3 regions of the Aeribacillus sp. FSL K6-8394 genome follow, and region 2 is predicted to be linked to each of the others. Evidence: predicted binding sites of a transcription regulator. Region 2 holds the regulator's gene; each other region holds the start of a gene.
The links. Region 2 encodes CtsR, which represses protease genes until heat stress. Its sites were predicted from a motif close to ATGGTCAATAAAGGTCAAACA; they were not measured.

Region 1 (2,192 bases), on a different contig from region 2:
CTTGAATTCCTTTTAAAATGTTGATCGCTTCTTCAATGGAAGGTTCTTTCACAATAACCGGCTGGAAGCGTCGTTCAAGGGCTGCATCTTTTTCGATTTGCCGGTATTCTTTTAGAGTTGTTGCTCCGACAACTTGAAGCTCACCGCGGGCGAGAGCTGGCTTTAATATGTTGCCGGCATCCATAGAACCTTCCGCAGAACCAGCGCCGACTAAAAGATGAATTTCATCGATAAACAGGATGATGTTTTTCCGGGCTTGCAATTCTTGAATTAGCTGCTTCATCCGCTGTTCAAATTGTCCGCGAATTCCCGTGTTGGCGACAAGTGATGAAACATCCAGCAAATAAACTTCTTTATTTTTTAATTTTTGCGGAACGTCTCCTTGAGAAATTTTTAAGGCTAGTCCTTCCACAATAGCTGTTTTCCCTACGCCTGGTTCTCCGATTAAAACCGGGTTATTTTTGTTGCGTCGATTTAAAATTTCAATCACTCGTCTTACCTCATCATCGCGGCCGATGACAGGATCAATCAACCCAGCTTTTGCAGCATCCGTTAAATTTCGGCCGAATTGATCGAGGAAGCCGTTCTGTTTTCCGCCCCCTGATTTCGGTTGTGCTTGAACAGCTTGGTCAAAGCTCTCAAAAGAGTTTGGCATAAATGATTGAAATAATTCATCGAAACCGCTGAATCCGTAAAAACCACTTGGGATTTTTTGTTTATATTGTTGATAGCATTCTTGACAGAGACGCATTTCTTGTTTGTTGTGATTGATTTGTACATTTAATAAAACATTGGCTTTTCTTGTTTGGCAATTTTCACACAACATATAGCATTCCTCCTTTTTGACTTTGATTAACTTTGACTAAAAGAAGAAACTTCTTTGACTTTCTTTGACCTTTTGGAATCAAAGAGACAATCTCAATCATTCAATAGTTAGATTCACTGTTTGACCTTTTCTGACTTTATTATACTTTGACCTTTTTTGACTTTCAAGTCTTTTTTATAAATTTTTTTCGTCTTTTTTTCCCTTCTTGTCCATATATTGTTGATAAAGTAAGGTGGGTGAAACATGAGCAATAAATGGGTATTGGCACTTCAAATAGCTTCTGTCTATATCGGCACTGTCATCGGTGCAGGGTTTGCAACGGGAAAAGAGATCGTTGAGTTTTTTTCAAAATACGGCGCTGGAGGAATTGTTGGAATTATTTGTTCTGCCGTTTTATTTGTTTGGCTGGGAACGAAAATGATGTTGATCGGAAGACGCATTAATGCATCTTCGTATTTGCAGTTGAACCAATTTTTGTTTGGGACGTTGTCAGCTTATGTAGTCAACGGCTTGATGTTTATGATGCTGATTGGCATCACATCGGTCATGCTGTCGGGGGCGGGGGCGATTTTTGAAGAGCAACTGTCGCTTTCAAAGCAATTTGGAATTTTTTTTACGATTGTGCTTTCCATTGCTGTGATTTCGTTTGGAGTCAAAGGGCTGTCTTCCGTCAATCTATTGGTTGTTCCGCTTTTTATTTTGTTTAGCCTGATCATCTCCATTGAAGCCATCATTAGGGGTGATTTTATCGATTTATCGTTGGATGGAGTGTTTCAACCAGTCAAATCAAGCTTTTTATATGTTTCTTTTAATCTCTCTCTTGCTCAGGCTGTACTTGTTCCGCTCGCAAACGCAATAAAGGATGAAAGCGCCATTAAATTGGGCGGAGTTGTAGGCGGTCTCGGATTAAGCTTCATTTTATTTTCCAGCTATTTCTCTCTTCTGCATTTGCCGGACGCCGGGCTTTTTGAAATCCCAATGGCTGAAATTGTCAAGCAGCTGTTTTCAGGCTTTTATTACATATACATCCTTGTTATTTTTGGAGAAATATTTTCATCGTTGATCGGCAATCTGTATGGTTTGGAACGGCAATTATCATCGGAAAAGCCTTTGGCAAAAATCGCTGGTGTCATTTTCATCCTATTATTATGTTATTTAGTCAGCCTGATAGGATACGGAAAGCTCATTTCCACGCTTTATCCGCTGTTCGGGTATATGAGCATTGCCTTTTTCATATTATTAATGTTCAAAAAAATTCCAGACGATAACAAATCATGATAAAATAGTAGGGAAATGAAGGAGGAGTTTATTTGGATAAAATCGCGGTCATTTCTGATATACATGGGAATATTCTAGCGTTGTCGTC
Region 2 (2,192 bases):
TTCTTCAAATGTATTTAAAACAGCCAAGGCTTCTTCATTCGACATAATGGTAGGGAAGCTGATATTTTCTATATTTCGCGCCAATCTGACTCGGCTGCTCAGCACAATATCGGAATCAGGTCCTTCTTGATTCATCCAAGGGCTCATGGCTGAACGAATAAATTTTTGAAAGGACATGTCATACTCCCCTTTCGTTCCGTCCATTTATCTTCGCTTCAATGGACCGAATTTCATCCCGAACTTGAGCTGCTCTTTCGAATTCCTCTTTCGCAATTAATTCTTGCAGTTCCTGTTTAAGCATTTTCAGGCGCTTTTTCAAATGAATACTTCCACCGGTCCGTTTCGGTACTTTACCGCCGTGAGTTGTATTCCCGCCATGAACACGTTTTAAAATCGGGGTAATTTGGTGATAAAACGTTTTGTAACAATGGGAGCACCCGAATTTACCAATTTTCGTAAATTGATCAAACGTCATATTACATTTCTCACATTGAATGACCTGATTTTTCTTGAAAACATTTTGCCCTTGGCTGCTAATGGCGCTGTCCATATTTAATAATCCGGACAATAAGTTGTTTATAGAAAAGCCTGGATTCATATTGAATATGAATACATCACTTTTTTCCTGTGCACATTTTTCACATATATGCACTTCAGTCTTTTCGCCGTTGATGATTTTTGTAAAGTGGAAAGTAGCGGGCCTTTCATGACATTCTTGACAAATCATCGTCCATCACATCCTCACTTGTATTTTAACGAGGTGAGCATCGCCTTCATCATCCTTGCCCTCAATTCGTCTCGATCAGGCAAATCAATATATAAAACAGACCGATCAATTACGCTCAACATAATTTTCGCTTCTCTTTCTGAAATAACCTCTTCATCAGCCAATCTCAAAATAATATCCTCCGCCGACGATTGTGACAGCCTTTTACCAATGGCATTTAAAATTTGATTGATCAGCTGGATACGGTCATTGATTCGAATTTTCATAATTCGGATATAACCGCCTCCACCCCTTTTGCTTTCGACAATGTAACCCCGTTCAATTGTAAAACGAGTGTTGATCACGTAATTGATTTGCGATGGAACACATTGAAATTTATCCGCAATTTCACTTCTTTTAATTTCAACAATTTCTTTTCCGCTTGAATCTAATACATGCTTTAAATATTGCTCGATAATATCAGATATATTCCGCACCTCGAAAAACACCTCCTTCAACTTTTTGATTGGAATTGCAAAACGCTCAAGAAATGTGCAATATCCTTGAGGGATAGGAGGCAAGATGTTTACGTAATGCTTATTTCCTAAACGATAACAACTAGTCACTTGACTTTGACTATATTTGACCTTAATTATAATATAAATTTTTTTTTGTGTCATTTCAACAAAAAAGCTCACTAATAATATTGCCCTTTACAATATGGAAAAAACCCGCTCTTTAAAAAACTTTTTTAACTTCTTGAAATTTCAATAATTCGTTTATGATTTCAGGCATTTCATCTTTTGGAAGGCCAATTTCAAGTAAATATGAACGCTTCGCATGTTTAGTTTCTTTTGGCTTTGACAATGTAAAATGAATTTTATAAACAGAAATATTTAATTGTTCAAGTTTCCGAGTAAATTCCACCAAATCATCTTCTGGAAGATTAACTTGTATCCATTTTTTGCTTGACTTCTCAGCAAAAAAAGCCTCCACCTTATTGAGAAAGATCAAACTCAACAATACAATCAAGGTAGAAAAAATCGCCAACGGATACATTCCTGCCCCAACAACAAGGCCAAGTCCTGCAACAACCCAAATCGAGGCTGCCGTCGTTAATCCTCTTACCGTAACCCCTCTCACTAATATCGTTCCAGCACCTAAAAAACCAATGCCGCTAATGACATAAGAAGGAATTCTTGCTGGGTCAAAACGAATATTTTCATAACGATCCATATATTCTTCAAAGCCATAAAGAGACAGCAGCATCATCATGCAGGAGCCGACACCAACTAACAAATGCGTGCGAAAGCCTGCTGGATGCCGTTTAAATTCTCGTTCAAGGCCGATAAATCCACTTAAAATGACTGCTAAAACAATGCGAATCAACATAATTTGCCATTCCTCAGGCATTATCATTCCTCCTTACCATCCAAATGACTTTTTCTGTTTTGGCCATATATGAATTTTGAAATGATACAGTATT
Region 3 (2,192 bases), on a different contig from region 2:
TTAGTGATAAGTAGCTGAACCGTCAGAAGTCAGCAGAGGTCATAGTATTAGTTGGTCTAGAACAACTAAGAAGGACCGAACAATTAAGAGAGAATAGCCCTTGGCATTCAGTGAGTCATGATGAACACAGAAAACGTAGTACCTCACTTGAGGGAGGAAGCGGTGAATCCCGTGGGAGATCTCTTGGAGGGTGGAGTGACCACTGGCATAAAGAGAACAGCTATTCACGGAAGTTATAAAGACTTGCGTCAATTATCTTAATTGAACCGCCGTATACGGAACCGTACGTACGGTGGTGTGAGAGGACGGGAGTTAATCGCTCCCTCCTACTCGATTTGAAACCGGGGCGAAAGGTTTTACTCTACTGCATGTATATCCAGACAAAAAAGAACGACAGTGAGACGATTTTGGAAATAATTATAAATGATGATTCTCACAGAAACAGTAAAAAGAGCTTTTGACCCAGCATTCGGTGCTTGCACGCTTAAACGATTTTTTCAAAAGGATGCCATATGCAGTGAGTTCGATTTTGGGCGTTGAGTAAAGTTTCGAAGTACATCACATAATGAAAATTATCAAAGGTGTTTCTGTCTATACATGAAAAATCTTCTGATAGCCAACAATAATGTCCAAGGAGGGATGATTCATGGGTCAAAATCGTCAATTCAGACCTGGTCAAAAAGCACCTAACAACGGAATTTACATCGAAGTCGGCGAGACCGGATCGATGGTGGTCGATCCCAAAAAGGTTGAACTCAAAGCAGGAGATCGATTCCCCGAAACATCCAACCATAATCGGGTTTGGACCTATAAGCGCAAGCCGTAATATTTCGAACAACGCTAAGCCATTCTGAAAACGAATGGCTTTACTTGATTTATAAAGAAGTTATAATAAAATTAAAGGTCAAAAAAAGTCAAAATAGGGGCGTTTCGGTATGGATGTAAATCAATTCACGGAGAAGCTGCAAAAAGGTCTGGTAGAAGCTCAAAAAATCGCAAAAGAACATGAACATCAAGAAGTGGATGAATTTCATATTTTACTTGCTTTTCTGCGGCAGTCTGACGGGATTTTTCCAAGAATTTTAGAAAAACTTAAATGTCCTGTACAACAAATTGAGGCAGCGATCAACGAGTATTTACAAAAAAAGCCGAAAGTATCTGTTCACGGAAACGGTGAGGTAAATATTTATATTTCCCGTACTCTTTCAGAAGCTTTTGCAAAAGCGGACGAAATAAGGAAAGATTTTCAAGATGATTATTTATCAGTTGAACATATTATATTGGCATTTTCCGAATCGAGCTCAAAAGAAGTGAGAGAGCTTTTTCAGCAATATCAATTAACAAAAGCTGCCATATTGAAAGTGTTAAAGGAAATAAGGGGGAATGCTCGGGTGACATCACCTAATCCAGAAAGCACTTATGAAGTATTGGAGAAATACGGCCGTGATTTAGTTAAAGAGGTGAAAGAAGGAAAAATTGACCCTGTCATTGGCCGTGATCAAGAAATTCGGCGCGTGATCCGAATTTTATCAAGAAAAACGAAAAACAACCCGGTGTTAATCGGTGAACCAGGGGTTGGAAAAACAGCGATCGTGGAAGGATTAGCCCATCGGATTGTACGAAAAGATGTACCGGAGGGATTAAAAGATAAAACAATATTTGCTTTAGATATGAGCTCGCTCATTGCGGGAGCCAAGTTTCGCGGAGAATTTGAAGAAAGATTAAAAGCTGTTTTGCAAGAAATTAAAAAGAGCGATGGACGGATTATTTTATTTATTGATGAATTGCACACAATAGTCGGGGCCGGCAAAACAGAAGGAGCGATGGATGCCGGCAACATGTTAAAGCCGATGCTTGCGAGAGGTGAGCTGCACTGCATAGGAGCAACGACACTTGATGAACATCGCAAGTATATTGAAAAAGATCCGGCGCTTGAGCGGCGTTTTCAACAGGTGCTTGTGAGCGAACCGTCTGTGGAAGACACGATTTCTATTTTACGAGGACTAAAAGAACGGTTTGAAATCCATCATGGAGTCAAAATTCATGATTCGGCGATTGTAGCTGCGAGTGAGCTCTCGCACCGCTATATTACAGAACGCTTCCTGCCTGATAAAGCGATTGATTTAATCGATGAAGCATGCGCGATGATCCGCACGGAAATAGATTCAATGCCGACAGAACTTGATGAAGTG

Region 1: NSR00_RS02065 (ATP-dependent Clp protease ATP-binding subunit) is a predicted target of CtsR. The motif match lies at 944-964, and genes of this name have one in related genera.
Region 3: clpB (ATP-dependent chaperone ClpB) is a predicted target of CtsR. The motif match lies at 901-921, and genes of this name have one in related genera.

What each region holds. Positions count from the first base shown of each region.
Region 1 is NZ_JBBPAA010000001.1:455,445-457,636, forward strand. Features, by position in the region: gene NSR00_RS02065 (ATP-dependent Clp protease ATP-binding subunit) at 1-826, opposite strand, end outside; gene NSR00_RS02070 (YkvI family membrane protein) at 1,070-2,104, shown strand; gene NSR00_RS02075 (metallophosphoesterase family protein) at 2,137-2,192, shown strand, end outside.
Region 2 is NZ_JBBPAA010000002.1:106,263-108,454, reverse strand. Features, by position in the region: gene NSR00_RS12905 (protein arginine kinase) at 1-177, opposite strand, end outside; gene NSR00_RS12900 (UvrB/UvrC motif-containing protein) at 179-727, opposite strand; gene NSR00_RS12895 (CtsR family transcriptional regulator) at 742-1,203, opposite strand; gene NSR00_RS12890 (MgtC/SapB family protein) at 1,445-2,119, opposite strand.
Region 3 is NZ_JBBPAA010000001.1:102,673-104,864, forward strand. Features, by position in the region: gene NSR00_RS00445 (YjzC family protein) at 647-826, shown strand; gene clpB (ATP-dependent chaperone ClpB) at 936-2,192, shown strand, end outside.